2 linked regions of the Magnetococcus marinus MC-1 genome follow. The main gene of each other region encodes a partner of the protein of the gene in region 2 in a complex. Links are inferred from orthologs where the notes say so. Each region holds a gene or a part of one and is shown on either strand. Other genes may lie near its edges.

Region 1 (8,094 bases), 2.5 Mb from region 2 along the record:
GCTATGGCCACCCTCGCGGGTTAGGTGGTAGCTGTTGTTATCGGTTTTGTCAAAGGGGGTGCCCAGATCAATAAGATGCTGGATCATACGGGCGCCATTTTCCACCACCAAGCGCACCGATTGGGGGTTGCACAGGCCCGCACCGGCGGTCATGGTATCTTCGTAGTGTAGGATGGTGCTGTCGTCCTCATCCAGCACCGCAGCGATGCCGCCTTGGGCCATCATGCTGTTACAGTCGCCAATGGGGGCTTTGGTAAGCACCAGCACCTTGCCATGTTCGGCCAACCTGAGAGCCAGATCCAGACCAGTGGAACCACCGCCTAGAATCAGAAAATCGCTGACAAAACGGCGATGTTGAGCGCTAACCATAGTGCAATCTTCCTTGTAAATTCAAACGGTCATACCACCCAGCTTGAGCAGGGGGCTGCTGCCCATCTTGCCACAGCCTTCTCACTCTACTCCAATCTTAATCAGGATCAAAGAAAACCGAAGCCGTTAAGATAATTATGAGACGGCAACCCAGCCCCGGCAGAGAACCCCCTTTGACAGAAGGGGGATTCTGGGAAAAAAATCGGTGTCATGCGCGAATAAATTAATTTATCCCTGTGACGCTTGTGGGTGGTGCAAAAGCTGGCAAGGCGTGGTAGTATCCACCCTTCCAATCTTTCCATTCCCACGGTGGGGCCAGTGTTGTCTAACCAACAGGTGTCAGTGTGAACGAAGCCGATGAGATCTTGGTAGAAAAAACCAAGCAGGGCGATAAAAAAGCCTATGAGGTGCTGGTGCGCAAATACCAGGGCCGCGTTGCGTCGGTGATCTCTCGTACGGTTTCTGACCCGGTGCGGGTGCAGGACCTTACCCAAGAAGCCTTTCTTAAAGCCTATCGAGCGTTACATCACTTTCGTGGAGATGCCGCCTTTTATACGTGGTTGTACCGCATTGCCGTCAACACGGCGAAAAATTTTGTCATGTCCCAGGATCGCGGTATTCCCATGAGCGATATGGATCTAGAGGATGCTGATCGCCTTTCGCCTCAATTGCGTGACTATGATACCCCAGAAAATCAGGTGCTGCGTGGCGAGTTAATGGATGCCCTAAAGGTTGCCATTGAAGAGCTGGCCCCCACCATGAAACAGGCCATCGCCCTGCGGGATCTGGAGGGTAAATCTTATGAAGAGATTGCCGAGATCATGGGTTGCCCCATTGGCACGGTGCGTTCGCGTATTTTCCGTGGGCGGCAAGAGATTGTTAATAAATTGAAAGATCATCTTCCCAACGGCAACTTGGCCGGTCATCACGGGCTGTAATCCTGTCTCAAATCACGCCTTGTGCTTATAAACGAACTTTCCTCTTTTGACATGACTCCAAAGCCATGCAGTCCACTTCTATTGATTGAGGTATTCAAATCATGATGCAAGAGCAAGGTAAGGTTGTGGAGTTGGAGGGGGCGTTTGCCATTATTGCGACCCAGCGTAAAAGCGCTTGTGGCAACTGTGGGGGTGAAACCAGTTGCAACACGCTCAGTGGTGGTTTGGGCAAAAAACCTGTCCTCTTTCGTGCTTACAATGAGGCGCAAGCCAAAATCGGCGATAATGTGGTCTTGGAGATACGGGAAGGGGCCTTTTTGTCGGCCTCATTTTTGGCCTATGGCATGCCCATGATCGCTTTGATCGTGACAGGCTTGGTGGTGCGCAGCATTGCCCTTGGTTTGGGTTTGGAGCTGGAGAGTGCAGAGGGGTTAGGTGCCTTGAGTGGCTTATTGGCCCTTGGGGGGACTTTTCTGTTTCTTCGCCGTTTTTACGCAGGTCAAGATATTAAGCCCGAAAATATGCCGGTGGTCCGCTCCATATTGCATCCTACCCATATTCCTATATTTCCCACCCATTAATAAAACGAAGGGTTTGTAGAGACCTGAGCGTTTAAGGCGTAACATATACCCCCTTGAGGGGGCCGTTTGCCTGTCGTACCCTTGTGCCTGCCCCATGGTGGGTCATACGGTGCGCTTTGAGTTCGTCAGCAGGTCACCACCCAACGCAGGGGAAGTGACCAAAAGATAAGATACTATGGTGTGCTGTAAGGCAGGCCGTGGTTGGATTTCTCTTAGTATTTGAGGGTAGATTCATGATACACGCATGCAAATTTGGCGCGCGCGCCTTGGTCGGGGGGCTCTCCATGCTGGCGTTGGTGGCGGTCTCGCTGCCCCAAGCTTACGCGGAGGGCGGTTTTCCCAATCTTGTGCCGCTGGTCAAAAGGCTTAAACCCGCAGTGGTCAATATCAGCACCACTCAAACCGTCGAAAATTCAAATAAAATACCAAAAAAACATGGCCAGAACGAGTTTGAGGGGACCCCCTTTGAGGACCTCTTTCGACACTTTTTTGACCGTCTGCCCGATCAAGACCGCTCGTTTAAAACCAACTCCCTGGGCTCGGGGTTTATTGTCGATGCCGCGGGCTATATTCTTACCAACCATCATGTGATTGATAAGGCGACTGAGATTACCGTCAAGCTCTATGATGAGACGGAATATCGGGCCGAGGTGGTTGGTAAAGATAAAAAAACCGATCTAGCCCTGATTCGTATCCATACCGACAAGCCGCTGGCTGTGGCCAAGCTTGGGGATTCGTCCAAGGCAGAGGTGGGTTCTTGGGTGATGGCCATCGGCAACCCGTTTGGGCTAGAAGAGACGGTGACAGTCGGGATTATCTCCGCCAAAGGGCGGGTGATTGGGGCAGGTCCTTATGATAATTTTATTCAGACCGATGCGGCCATCAATCCTGGCAATTCGGGCGGGCCACTGTTTAATTTGGACGGGGATGTGGTGGGCATTAACACCGCCATTTATTCCCGTGGTGGTGGCAGTGTAGGGGTTGGTTTTGCCATACCGGTTAATCTGGCCAGTCATGTGATGGAGCAGTTGAAAAATAAGGGCTTTGTCGAGCGTGGTTGGCTTGGGGTACGCATACAGACCATCACCAAAGAGCTGGCCGAAGCGATGCATCTTAAAGATCGCGTGGGTGCGTTGGTGGCCGAGGTTATCGAAGATAGTCCAGCGGCCAAAGCGGGCATCCATCCCGAGGATGTGATTATCTCCTTTAATGAAAAGGAGGTCACCAAGATGAACAGCCTACCCGCCATTGTGGCGAATACGCCGGTGGGGACACGGGTACCGGTTAAGGTGATACGCGAAGGTAAAGAGCGCACCCTATGGGTCGGCATTGCTAAACTGGATGATGATAAAGTGGCGGCTGATGAAGATGGCCGTGCAGCCTCTGGCGAGAAAAAGGCGGATAGCAGCGCCGTGAAAGAGCGTTTAGGGTTGCGGGTTAGCCAAGTGACCACCGAGTTGATGGAGCGCATGAAGCTACCCGACGATGCCAAAGGGGTGGTCATTACCGCTTTGGAGGCGGATGGCAGTGCCGTGCAAGCGGGTCTGCGCACGGGGGATGTGATTACACAGTTTGACCGTAAGCCTATCAAAGATGTGGATGATTTGGTAAAGGTGCTCAAGGGCGTTAAGGCCGATAGCATGGCGTTGGTCTATGTGCTTCGTGCTGGAGAGCCGTTGTTCGTGCCTATTCGGGTTAAGTAAACTTTACCAAGTGCCATAAAAAAGCCCCGACTGGAAATTGTCGGGGCTTTTTTGCGTTGCCACTAAAGTAGAGTTGTTCCGCTCTGGATCGCCAGCAGAGCAATCCCACTGGCGTTGCCGGGTTTTAATCCTGTGCCAAGCCGTCTCACACAAAGATATCAATAATCCCACCAGGACGTGCGGCAGAGCTGTTTACGTCGGGCAAAACCACCTTGCTGGCATTTTCGGACATAAAGCCATCGTCACCCGTGCGGGTAAGGCTGTTTACACGGCGGGTTTGACTGTTTAGGCCGGTGTCATCAGCGTTCAAGGTTTGCTGCCTGGAACTGGTAATATTGTTAATGTTGCTCTGATTTTGGTCCAGGCGCCTTGCATTTTGCGCCAGACTTAGGGTTCCCCCTGCGGAGACACCGGAAACGGCCATGATGTTTCCCCTTTATCCTTTTTTTGTTGTGGCGAACGGGGCTGCCGAGATTTGTAGGAACGGCCCCCTCACTCTTCGTTATTTTTAGAATAATTCAATTTTCAATTGCTTGCAACGATTGGAAAAATAGGACACGGCAGGTATACCGTATTGTCCTATAAATAGTGATCGCATTTGTTGCTTTTATGGAAGTTTTTCCTTGCGCATGGGAGGGTGAGCCGCTATTATGCCGCGTTTCCTGTTAATGGATTTTTTTCCATACAACCCAAGCCAAACCTTGAGAGGGGGTGATGTACTGTGCGGGTTGATGTCTATGATAACAATGTGGACCAGGCGATTCGCGTTCTGAAGAAAAAGATGAACCGCGAGGGGATGTTCCGCGAGATGAAGAAACGTAAGTTCTTCGAAAAGCCCTCCGAGCGCCGCCGTCGTAAGAAGGCTGAGGCAATTCGTCGTCTGCGTAAAAAGCTGCGCCGCGCTTCTCTAGCTGGTCTAGGATAAGCAGGCCGTGTTCCGTGGGGTGTTGTAAAACATCCATCAGAACATAGGAAAAAGAGATGGGGAGCCCGATGGGCTCCCCATTTTTTTTGTGTGCCCGGCAGGGCACACAAAAAAGCCGCGCCATTCTTAGTCGAATAGCGCGGCTTGTGGAACAGGCCATTGCCTGCATAGATTGGGCAAAAGCGGTTATTTACACCTCGTCAGGAACGGCTTCCCCTTGGTGGCTCTCTTCAGCCGCTGGTTTGGCCGCTGTCGCACGCTTACGTGGGGTTGCGGTACGCTTACGGGGAGCTCGAACCGCCTTTGGTTTAGCCTCGGTGGTGGCTGCGGGCGTCTCTGCGGGCGTTTCAACAACCGGCGCCTCAGGCGTAGTGGTCGGTGCGGCTGTCTCCGCTGCGGTGTCAGCTTTTGGTGTCGCACGCTTACGGGGTGTGCTGCTCCGGCGTCGCTGCTTGGGTGGTTCCGCGCCCTCGCTTGGTGTTGGGTGATCTCCCGCAGCAACGTCAGTTGTTACACCCGCGTCGGGATCAGCCGCGATGGAGGCTTTATCCTGTACATTTTCAGCTGCCGCCGGGGTCACGCTTGCCGTGGCATGGTTCTCCACCTCTTGGGCAGAGACGACACTTTCAGCGGTTTCTGCACTGGGCTTTTTGACCGCAGGTTTACGGCGTCTGCGTACTGGTTTTTTCACCGCCACTTGCTCTTGTAGAGGGGGCTCCACTTCCAGTCCAGGCAAGGTGCTCTGTGTGCGCTCCACAATGGCGGGCTGGGGATCTTCGGGCAGCAGCACACTTGGCTGGGGCGTCTCTATCTCCACCTCATGCTTGATTGGCATGGTCGGTGGGTCGATCAGCAGTACCGGCTGCGGCGTATCAGGCTCTTCCATCAGCAGCGGGGTGACCGATGTAGGCAGGCTATGAAGCACATCGCTGAGGGTGACAGGGTGTTCATCACGCTGTTGCGGTTGATCCTCAGGGCTGGGCGATGGCTCATCCCCATGGATCGCTTGTTCCTCATCGCCGCTGTCTAGGCGTGGAGCGCTCTCCTCCTGGCTGGTGCTACGACGACGGCGGCGGCGACGACGGCGGCGCTTGCTGGGTGAGTCAGGCGTGGTTTCAGCGCTCTCTGATGGGTTGGCTTGCTCATCGCCATCGCCCTCATCATCCGCTTCATCATCCATCGCAGGTGCCTCGGTGGATGGCATCTCCTCCTCATTCAGAGAGGTGGTTTCTTCCCCCATTGCGCCTTCTTCCCGCTCACGGCCGCCGCGACGACGTTTACGCCGGCGTTTGCGCTTTTTGGGGTCGGTGCGGTTCTCTTCTCCCCCTTCAGCGGCGTCATCCATAAGCTCTTGGGGCTCATCCTCTTCGCTCACGAGAGTGGGCTCTTCAGGCTCAGGACGCTCTTTTACGACCGGCTCATCTTGCACAGGGCGGGCAATACGCTCTTTGCGGAAATGAGGTGTTTGCAGCTCTGGATCAATCTCAATCAGCAATTCTAGATTGTTCTCTTGCTCCAACTGCACCATTTGAAAACGCTTGCGATTGTGCAAATAGTTGGCAACATCCGCAGGGGCAAAGTAGATCAATTTGGAGAAACGGCCCGAGCTAATATCCTCCTCAATGCAACGGAATAGGCGGATGGCGGTGGACTCCACCGAACGGATGGTGCCCAGCCCGGTACAGCGGGGGCAGACCTCACGGTTACTCTCGTTAAAGGCTGGTTTCATGCGTTGGCGTGAGAGTTCCAGCAGACCAAATTGAGAGATTTTTCCCAACTGAATCTTGGCCCGGTCCCCTTTAAGCGCCTCTTTGAGGCGTTTTTCAACCTCAAGATTGTGCTTTTTCTCCTCCATATCGATAAAGTCGATCACGATCAAACCGCCCAAATCCCGCAGACGCAGCTGGCGGGCGATCTCATCCACCGCTTGCATGTTGGTCTTAAAGGCGGTGTTCTCCACATTTTTTTCTTTGGTGGAGCGACCGGAGTTAATATCAATGGAGACAAGCGCTTCGGTGGGTTCAATCACCAGATAACCCCCCGCTTTGAGCGAGATGGTACGCTCATGCATGGATTCGATCTGGTGTTCAACCTGATAGCGGGAGAAGAGCGGGATGCGATCTTTATAGGGTTGCACCGCCTTGACATAGCGGGGCATGAGCAGACGCATAAAATCTTTACCGCGACGGTAGGCTTCGCCCCCATCAATCAAAATCTCTTCCATGTCGGTGGAGTAGAGGTCGCGGATGGTGCGAATAATTAAATCCCCCTCTTCATGGATCAAGGTGGGGGTGTTGTGCTGCTCAACCTTTTCTTGAATGGTTTTCCACAAGCGGGTTAGGTAGCTCATGTCGCGAGCAATTTCACGCTTGGTGCGCTCCATGCCAGCGGTGCGGATGATCAAACTAACCTCTTGGGGAATCTCCATCTCAGTGAGCATGGTTTTAAGCGCCTTACGGGCTTGATTATCCATGATTTTACGGGAGATCCCGCCACCACCCGAGTTTTCCGGCAATAAAACGGTGTAGCGTCCGGCCAAGGAAATATTGGTGGTTAGGGAAGCGCCCTTGGTACCACGGGCCTCTTTAACAACCTGTAATAGAAGAAGTTGGCCCTTTTTTAGAATATCCTGGATGGGAATATGCCGACGGCGGTTACCCCGGTTGGCGCGCTCATTATTGCGGGGGCGTCGGGCTGGGCGCTCGCTTTGGCTGGGTTCGCGGGGCTTGGCTTCTGCTTCGCTACTAGCATCCCCTTGGCTGGCGTCATCATCGGCACCATCCTCGTTGCCGGGTTCATCATCGCTGTCATCCCCCTCTTCGCCATCCATCTCATCGCTGAGATCTTCAGGCTCTTCCTGCTCATCCATATCCTCTATGGGATCGGGCTCAGGGCGGAATTCGGGTGGATAATATTTGGGGTTGATGTCGTTGACAGAGAGAAAACCCTGTCGGCCATCATTAAAATCGACAAAGGCGGCTTGTAAAGAAGGTTCAACCCGGGTTACCCGGCCAAGGTAGATATTACCTTTGATCTGTGCCTTGGTGCAGGTTTCGATATCCAGATCAATCAGACGTTGATCTTGGACAATGGCGACACGCACCTCTTCCGGATGGGTGGCGTCTACCAGCATACGCTTGGTCATGTGTCTCTCTAACTCCGTGGGTTAATCGTCCCGCTTCAGCGTTTGTTTGCAGACCATGGGGCCACCCTTATTATGTGTGGGTGGGTAGGACCGCCGCCAAAAAGAGGGGCCGATGTATGTTTTTTTCAGGCGGGGCAAGCTTGCCAACCGCCAAACTGACTGATTCATAAAAAAACCAACTTCAGGCTTAATAAAGATTGAGCAGCCTGCAAAGTATAAAAAAATAAATTAAAAAAAATGAATTATTCAAAAGAGATACCGAAAAAACAGAGGTACATTTTGCATGGCTGTACGTTCTGACAGGGACTTTTCATCCCGGGTTCGGTAAGCTTTCGGTCCATGATTCTACGTACCTCTATCCAGAAAAGCAACGAACCGTGCCGGAAAATTCGAAACCAACAGCTGTCCGCACTGTGCAAGTGGACGAAGAGTA
Region 2 (7,531 bases):
GCCAATAAGGCCGGTCATGGGGGTACTTTGGATCCCTTTTCTGAGGGGGTTTTGCCCATTGCTTTGGGGGAGGCCACCAAGACCAGCGGTATGGTGCTGAATGGGGATAAAAGCTACCGTTGCTGGTTAAAGTTTGGCCAGGAGACCGACAGCGGCGATCTAACCGGCGTGCTGTTGGAAGAGCAAGGGCGGGTGCCTAGCGAGGCAGAGTTGCGGGCTGTGCTCCCGCAATTTATGGGTGAAATTGAACAGGTTCCCCCGGTTTTTTCGGCGCTTAGGGTAGACGGTGAGCGGGCTTATAAACGGGCCAGACGCGGAGAAGAGGTGCAATTGGCCTCGCGACGTGTTAGAATTGACCGCCTTGAACTGGTTGGATTTGAAGCAGATACCGCCGTTTTGGATGTAGCGTGTGGGAAAGGCACCTATATTCGCTCGCTGGGGGTGGACATTGCCCGGGCGCTGCATAGCCGGGCGCATCTGGTGCGTCTACTGCGTACCGGTACCATGGGTTTTGGCCTAAATGATGCTGTTACATTGGAACAATTGCGTGAAGCCTGTAGTGAGGGTAGGCTACAGGAGATTTTATACCCTGTTGACCGGGTGCTGGACGACATCCCGGCTCTACGGATGACAGGGAACGCTTGGTACCGCCTGCGCCAAGGGCAGGAGGTTGAGGTGGAGGATGCAGCAACCCCGGCGGGGATGGTGCGTTTGCAGGATCCCGACGGCCAGTTTGGCCTGCTGGGGGAGATCTCAGCGCAAGCTGATCTGCAAGGTTTGCGGCGGATTAAACCGACGCGGCTCTTTCATCTGGACGAGACACCAGGCAGTGACCCAACGGCCCAATGAAGGGCCAACAACTTAATCAAGGAGTGAACGATGTCGATTACTGCCGAGCGCAAACAAGAGCTGATTGCTGAATATGCGACCAAAGAGAATGATACCGGCTCCCCCGAGGTGCAGGTGGCCATTTTGACGGAGCGCATTAACAACTTGACCGATCATTTGCGTGGTCACAACAAAGATCACCATAGCCGTCGTGGTCTGCTGAAGATGGTTGGCCTGCGTCGCCGTCTGCTCTCATATGTTCAAAAAGAAGATCGTTCGCGCTATCAGGATCTGATTAAGCGTCTGGGTCTGCGTAAGTAACCTCGCCTTTACCGGGCTGTGCCCAACACAGCCCGGTAAAATCTATCTACCCCACCGTATAATCGGAAGGTTCTGTATGTTTAACATTCATACTAAGAGTGTTCAATTCGGCGAGAAAACCATCACGCTGGAAACGGGTCGTGTAGCCCGTCAAGCCAATGGTGCCGTCATGGTAACCTATGGTGATACCGTTGTGCTGGTCACGGCTGTGGCAGAGACCAGCATGCGTGCCGGTCAGGATTTTTTTCCCCTTAGCGTTCATTATCAAGAGAAATTTTGGGCTGCTGGTAAAATTCCTGGCGGCTTTATTAAGCGTGAAACCCGTCCTTCGGAACGTGAAGTATTAACTTCGCGTTTGATTGACCGTCCCATTCGTCCGCTGTTCCCCAAGGGTTTCATGAACGAGACCCAGGTGGTGGCTCAGGTGCTCTCTTATGATCCTGACTATCCGTCGGACATTGCCGCTTTGATCGGTTGTTCGGCAGCCTTGGCGCTGTCGGGTGTACCCTTCGAGGGTCCCATTGGTGGGGCGCGGGTGGGTTTTATTGATGGCAAGCCGGTACTCAACCCCACGGTTGATCAGTTGGCCGCAAGTCGTCTGGATCTGGTGGTTGCCGGTACCCGTAGTGCCGTGACCATGGTGGAGTCGGAAGTGGACTTCTTGAGCGAAGATGAGATGCTTGACTGCGTCATGTTTGCGCACGAGTCGTTTCAACCCGTGATTACCGCCATTGAAGAGTTGGTGGCAGAGGCTGGTAAGCCCCGCTGGGTGGTTGAGCCTGTGCAGGTCAATGAAGCGCTGCTGGCGGAGATGAACGACAAGTTTGCCGCACAAGTGACGGAGGCTTATGCCATTCCTGAGAAGATGGCCCGTTATGAGGCGGTGGCTCAGGTAAAGGCCGCTGCGATGGAGGCTTTGGGCACCATTGAAGTGGATGGTCAGAGCGTCAAGCGCAGCGAAGAGGTGGCCAGTCTGTTTAAAAAGATTGAGTCCCGCACACTGCGTCAAAATGTGTTGCAGGGCAAGCGTGTGGATGGTCGGGGTTTGACCGATATCCGTCCCATCGCCTGTGAGGTTAGCATTCTGCCCCGTGTGCATGGTACGGCGCTGTTTACCCGTGGTGAGACCCAGGCCATTGCGACGGTGACGTTGGGGACCTCCCGTGATGAGCAGATTGTGGAGACCCTCTCTGGCGAGTATCGGGACCGTTTTTATCTGAACTACACCTTCCCTCCCTACTGTGTGGGTGAAACTGGCCGTATGGGGGCGCCTGGCCGTCGCGAGATTGGTCATGGCAAGTTGGCGACCCGTGCGTTGACGGCCATTGTGCCTTCAGCGGAGGTTTTCCCTTACACGCTGCGTATTACCTCAGAGATTACCGAATCCAACGGCTCTTCTTCCATGGCGACGGTGTGTGGTGCGGTATTGGCGATGCAGGATGCTGGTGTGCCCATCAAGGCCCCGGTCGCTGGTATTGCCATGGGTTTGGTCAAAGAGGGTGATGCGTACGCGGTGCTGTCGGATATTTTGGGTGATGAAGATCACCTGGGCGACATGGATTTTAAAGTGGCGGGTAATGCCGACGGCATTACGGCGTTGCAGATGGACATTAAGATCACGGGGATTACCCGTGAGATTATGGCCAAAGCACTGGAACAGGCCCGTGCGGGTCGTTTGCACATCTTAGGTGAGATGGGCAAGGCCATGACCACCCATCGTGCTGAGATGTCGGCCTATGCGCCGCGCATTCACACCATGAAGATCCATCCGGACAAGATTCGTGAGGTGATTGGTTCTGGTGGTAAGGTGATCCGTAGCATTACCGAAGAGACCGGTTGTGCCATTGATATTGAGGATGATGGTACCATTCGCATTGCCTCCAGCGATCAGGCTTCGGCTGAGCAGGCGGTGAAGATTATCAAGTCCATTGTGGCCGAGGTGGAAAAGGGTCAGGTTTATGAGGGCAAGGTGGTACGTATTACCGACTTTGGTGCCTTTGTAAACATTCTGCCCAACAAGGATGGTTTGGTCCACATTAGCCAGTTAGCCAACCGTCGTGTGCAGAATGTGACGGATGTGGTGAAAGAGGGAGATGTGGTGACGGTTAAGGTACTGGATGTAGACCGTCAGGGTCGTGTGAAGTTGACTATGAAAGAGATGGAAGAGGGCGCTGCTGAGTAAACGCGGTGGTCTCTTGGTAGGATAAAAAAGGCCCGTCTGTGACGGGCCTTTTTTTATTAGGAAAAAGCGGCACCCTATTGGGGAAAGCAAGTACCGTCGAGAGGGCAGCTACACCCGTAGACGTAACGTGACGCTTATGGAAGAACGTGCTCAGGTGTGGCAAAGGTTGTGTGGCAAGCTAAGGCAATCGTCGCCAGTGTAGGGGCTAGCGAACCGCTGTGTGCCCGTGGTGCCGCTGCCTGCTCAAGATGCCGCAGGGTGGTTGGGCAACGTGGGGCTTTGGGGCTCGGTTAGAATCTGCTGTAGGCCATGCAGATGTTTTTCATAATTTTTCCATCGCTGTTTGGCGTGTTGATAGATGGGTTCCCGGACCTGCTGGCTGCTGGCGGTCTGCACGGAGCGACGGTTTTGGTGGTGGTTCATGCAGGCATCGTCCCAGGGCAGGCCCACAAATTCCAGCAGTTTTTTGACCTCGCTGGCGGGATCTTCCACCATCTTTTCGTAGACGACATCATGGATGGGCATGGGCAATACACGGTGCCAAAGGCGCATAAGATCGGCATAGGCGCGGTAGTAATGGGCGGTCTCTTCGAGGCTCTGCATAAAGCGCTGACCACGGGTAAAATTTTGAAAATAGATAGAGAGGCAGGTATCCCGTGGATCACGCACACTGTGGATGATGCGGGCATGGGGAAAGAGCGCCGCGATTACCCCCAGATAGAGAAAATTAAACAGTAATTTGTCGGTAATATGGGTGATGGTGGGGTCGTTGGGGGCATCACAACTGCTGCGTAGGGCATCAAGATACTCTTGCGCCATGGGTTGAGCTTGGTCCGGTTTTAATGCGGAAAAACAGTCTGGAAAAACCACTGTGGTGCCCAGCCGTTGGGGCATCTGGTGTAAGAGGTTGGCGATGTGGGGGCGTTCGCCGGTGGTGGCGACCTGGGGATGGGAGCCTAAAATTTGCTCGATCAGGGTTGAGCCCGAGCGAAACATGCCCACGATGAAGAGGGGAACCACGCCATCGCTGTGGTTGGGGACCAGGGTGGCTTGGGGGCGGTTAAAGAGGGTACGAATGCGGGCGATCAGGTCTATGTTGATGTGTAGATCGGTAAGCCCTTGGCTCTGATAACGACGGCGGTTGGCCTGTTGGTAGGCGGTAAAAGCGCGGTCATAGGCATGGCTTTGATCCAGCGCCCGACCGAGGGTGTAGAGCATGGCGATGCGTTCTTGCTCGACCATATCCGGGTGTTGCACCATCTGCTCCATGCGCTGGATCAGTTCGCTGTGGGGATCGCTCTGGCGCACCATTTGAGCGAGGCCGGTCAGAAAAAAGGGGTGTTCCGGGTGGTGTGCGACCCCCTCTTCAAACAGAGCTTGGGTGGCGGCAAAATCCCCAGAGGCCCGTAGCGCATTGGCGAGGTTGATTTGAATAAAAGCGGCATGGGGTTCGGCCTCCAGCCCCTGTTTGAAGGCGGCGATGGCTTCGTTTACCCGCCCATCCTCTAGGCGAGCCAGACCAATACTGTTATCAAAAGCGGCGGGGTGGTTGCTGAATTTACGCCCCTTTAAAAAATGCTGTTCGGCCAGCGCCCCATTCTGCCGCGCAAGTTCCAACTGCCCCAAACCGTGCCAACTGGCGGCGGATTGATCATTGAGGGCTAGGGCCTGTTGGTAGTGTATTTCGGCGGTGTGAAAATCTTTGTGCTCCCGCAGCGCATCGGCCAATTTGCGGTGCAGATCAGGATTTTCTGGTTGGGTGCTCAGCAGTAGCTGATAGTTGCGTATGGCATCGCTCCAGGTTTGTTGCGCGCTCTGTAGATCGGCCAGAGCCTCGCGCAGTGGGGCGTGTTCGGGATCTTTGCTTAGCCCCTCATGGAGAATACGTCCGGCGATGACAGGTTCTTGGAGCAGCAGCATGACCCGTCCCAAGAGATGGTAGACAGTGCTACTGTCGGGTAGCTGTTGCAGGGCCCGTTGTAACAGGGCGGCGGCCTCTTTAAAGTGGCTGGTACGTATAAGAATCTCACCCGCTAGGGTGAGCAGGGGTCCATGGTCAGGATTTTTTTGCAGTTGGGCTTGGCAGAGTTGCCAGGCTTGTGGCCACGCTTGGGCATCCATATGGGTCTGGATCTGTTGCAGAGGTAGTGGGGGCATGGGGGTATTCCTCATGAGGTACGACCGTGGTTATGGGCGGTGGGAATGATCCAGAGCATGCCCCTATGGTAGCGGGAAAGTTGCGCCAGGGGTAGTTGGCATCGCACAGGCCAAGGCGGTGCTTGTTAGGGGAGTGAAGGGTGTTTCAGTCACAGGTGGAGCGGCCTTAAATAGAAGGAACTCCAAAGTTGGTCATTAGGAAAGATAAACGGGTGAATGGGGGCATTTACAAAGATGCTGATCCATTAATACATTTAAATGAAACGTCCTTTGGACGTTTCATTTAAATTTTATCATACATAATAAGCTGAATCTACAAAATGACCGTACTGTGGAGAAATCGGAAAAACGCCTAAATAAGACCCCTACAGGTATGCGCATGAGAGAAAAAAAGGTCTATGATGCCGCCAAAAAAGAGTGGGAAACCATCACGGCTGAAGTTGATGAAGTGCCGGATTTTGACGATGCCTATACATTGGTGCAAAGGTTTTATGAGAGTCTGCCATGGCGGCCCATAGGCGCTAAAATTTAATAGTGTTATATATATTATATATTTAACTACTTTTTATGGTATCGAAACGCCATAAGGGGCGGTAGGTTGTGGGGGTAGGGTGAAGGGGCGTGTTTAGGGTGTTCAGGCCATAGGTGGCATGGGATGAGCGACGGATGGAAAAGGATCAAGGGTGCAGATGAGCAGATCGTTACGACTGAGCTTGCAGGATGTGGTATGGGCGCCCGCCATGGCCCCTATAAGCTTAACGGTTGAGGGGGGCTCCTCCATAGCCATTGTGGGGGAGGAGGGCGTGGGTAAGAGCCGACTGCTGCGGGTTATGGCCGGCCTGCTACCTGCTGAGCAGGGGGTGGTGGTGGTGGATGGTAAACCCCTGGGGCAGTGGAGCGCTGCGGAGCGGGCACAGCGTCTGGGGGTGTTGTTCCACCAGCCGGAGCGCCATTTTCTGACCGCCCATGTGGGGGATGAGGTGGGGTTTGGCTGTGAGCCTGCGCTGAGTGGACCCCTAGATGCACGGGTGCAGCCGTGGCTGGCCTGCTGTGGTGTGGAGGCCGCGTGGTGGTCGCGTCCGCTGAATCAACTCTCTGCGGCCCAACGGGCGCGGGTGGCGTTGCTGTCGGTGCTGCTGCACCAGCCCCCCCTGTTGCTGGCGGATGAGCCCGGTAATGCGCTGTCTGAAGCCGGGGAAGTGGCATGGGCCGACTGTTTAAAACAACGGCCTGGCGGGTTGGTGGTGTTTACCAGTCGCTTGAGCCGAGCACGGGCGTTTGCCGAGTCGATCTATCAGTTAAGCCACCAGGGCTTAATCCCGTTGGGCTAGCGTCCCCCGATACGGCGCACCCCCAGCAGGGGGGTGCGCCGGGCAGGGCGGATCAGGGCTGCTGTTCTTGTACAATCTTACGGATAAGATCTTGAAAATTCATGTTCTTATAATGTCCTTCCTGAACATAGCGCATGGAAGCTTTAAAGTGCATGGGCTTCCAAAATCCCGCTAGGCGAAACAGCTCTCGCCCGGTACCATCATAGTAGATAACCGTGGGGGTGAAGTGCACCCGTTGGGCCCGCGCAAAGGCCTTCTCCTGGGTGGCGTTGCCCTGAAAATCGGTAACCTCACGGGCACCATAAATATCCAATATAACAGGATAAAAATGGGCCTTCATATAGGCCTGTACTTGGGGGTCGGGCAGTGTCTCTTGATGTAACTGTACACAGTAGGGGCAGCCCTCTTGCTCGTAGAAGACCATATAGATCTTCTGGTGCTGGGCTGCGGTTGCGGCATCCTCGGCCATATCCAAAAAAGAGTCCTGGAAAAAGGGTTCATTGACCAGCGCCTGAGCCGTAGCCGGGAACAGCCAAAGCCCGCTTAATAGCGTAACCATGAGCAAATGTCGCATAAGGTGCTTCCTTGTGTTTTAGAAAAAACATATCCACAAAAAAAGGTGTGTATTTTTTGGGTTTCACCTTTACAATGGGAGGAGATCTCTTTATTAACATTTTTACGGGTTGATCAAAACGTATGATGGAAAAGTGAT

What was found.
Region 1: the proteins of pnp (region 2) and MMC1_RS09055 are in contact, whole or in part, in a cryo-EM structure (PDB 9QH0), measured with the Escherichia coli proteins. The link is inferred for Magnetococcus marinus MC-1 from one-to-one orthologs.

The regions. Positions count from the first base shown.
Region 1 is NC_008576.1:2,189,495-2,197,588, forward strand. The notes cover bases 4,507-8,054. They hold MMC1_RS09055 (Rne/Rng family ribonuclease), read right to left. Parts: upstream 7,662-8,054; coding sequence 4,707-7,661; downstream 4,507-4,706. Outside these bases: nadB (L-aspartate oxidase), read right to left, coding at 1-369; RNA polymerase sigma factor RpoE, read left to right, coding at 714-1,307; MMC1_RS09035 (SoxR reducing system RseC family protein), read left to right, coding at 1,409-1,888; MMC1_RS09040 (DegQ family serine endoprotease), read left to right, coding at 2,122-3,591; MMC1_RS09045 (hypothetical protein), read right to left, coding at 3,737-4,015; MMC1_RS09060 (RluA family pseudouridine synthase), read left to right, coding at 8,075-8,094. UniProt on the Escherichia coli protein: Endoribonuclease that plays a central role in RNA processing and decay. Required for the maturation of 5S and 16S rRNAs and the majority of tRNAs. Also involved in the degradation of most mRNAs.
Region 2 is NC_008576.1:4,670,871-4,678,401, reverse strand. The notes cover bases 794-3,778. They hold pnp (polyribonucleotide nucleotidyltransferase), read left to right. Parts: upstream 794-1,225; coding sequence 1,226-3,331; downstream 3,332-3,778. Other genes in these bases: MMC1_RS19130 (tetratricopeptide repeat-containing sulfotransferase family protein), read right to left, coding at 3,575-3,778; rpsO (30S ribosomal protein S15), read left to right, coding at 880-1,149; truB (tRNA pseudouridine(55) synthase TruB), read left to right, coding at 794-849. Also shown: more of truB, read left to right, coding at 1-793; more of MMC1_RS19130, read right to left, coding at 3,779-5,488; MMC1_RS22005 (hypothetical protein), read left to right, coding at 5,868-6,020; MMC1_RS19125 (ATP-binding cassette domain-containing protein), read left to right, coding at 6,178-6,819; MMC1_RS19120 (thioredoxin family protein), read right to left, coding at 6,872-7,393. UniProt on the Escherichia coli protein: Involved in mRNA degradation. Catalyzes the phosphorolysis of single-stranded polyribonucleotides processively in the 3'- to 5'-direction. Also involved, along with RNase II, in tRNA processing.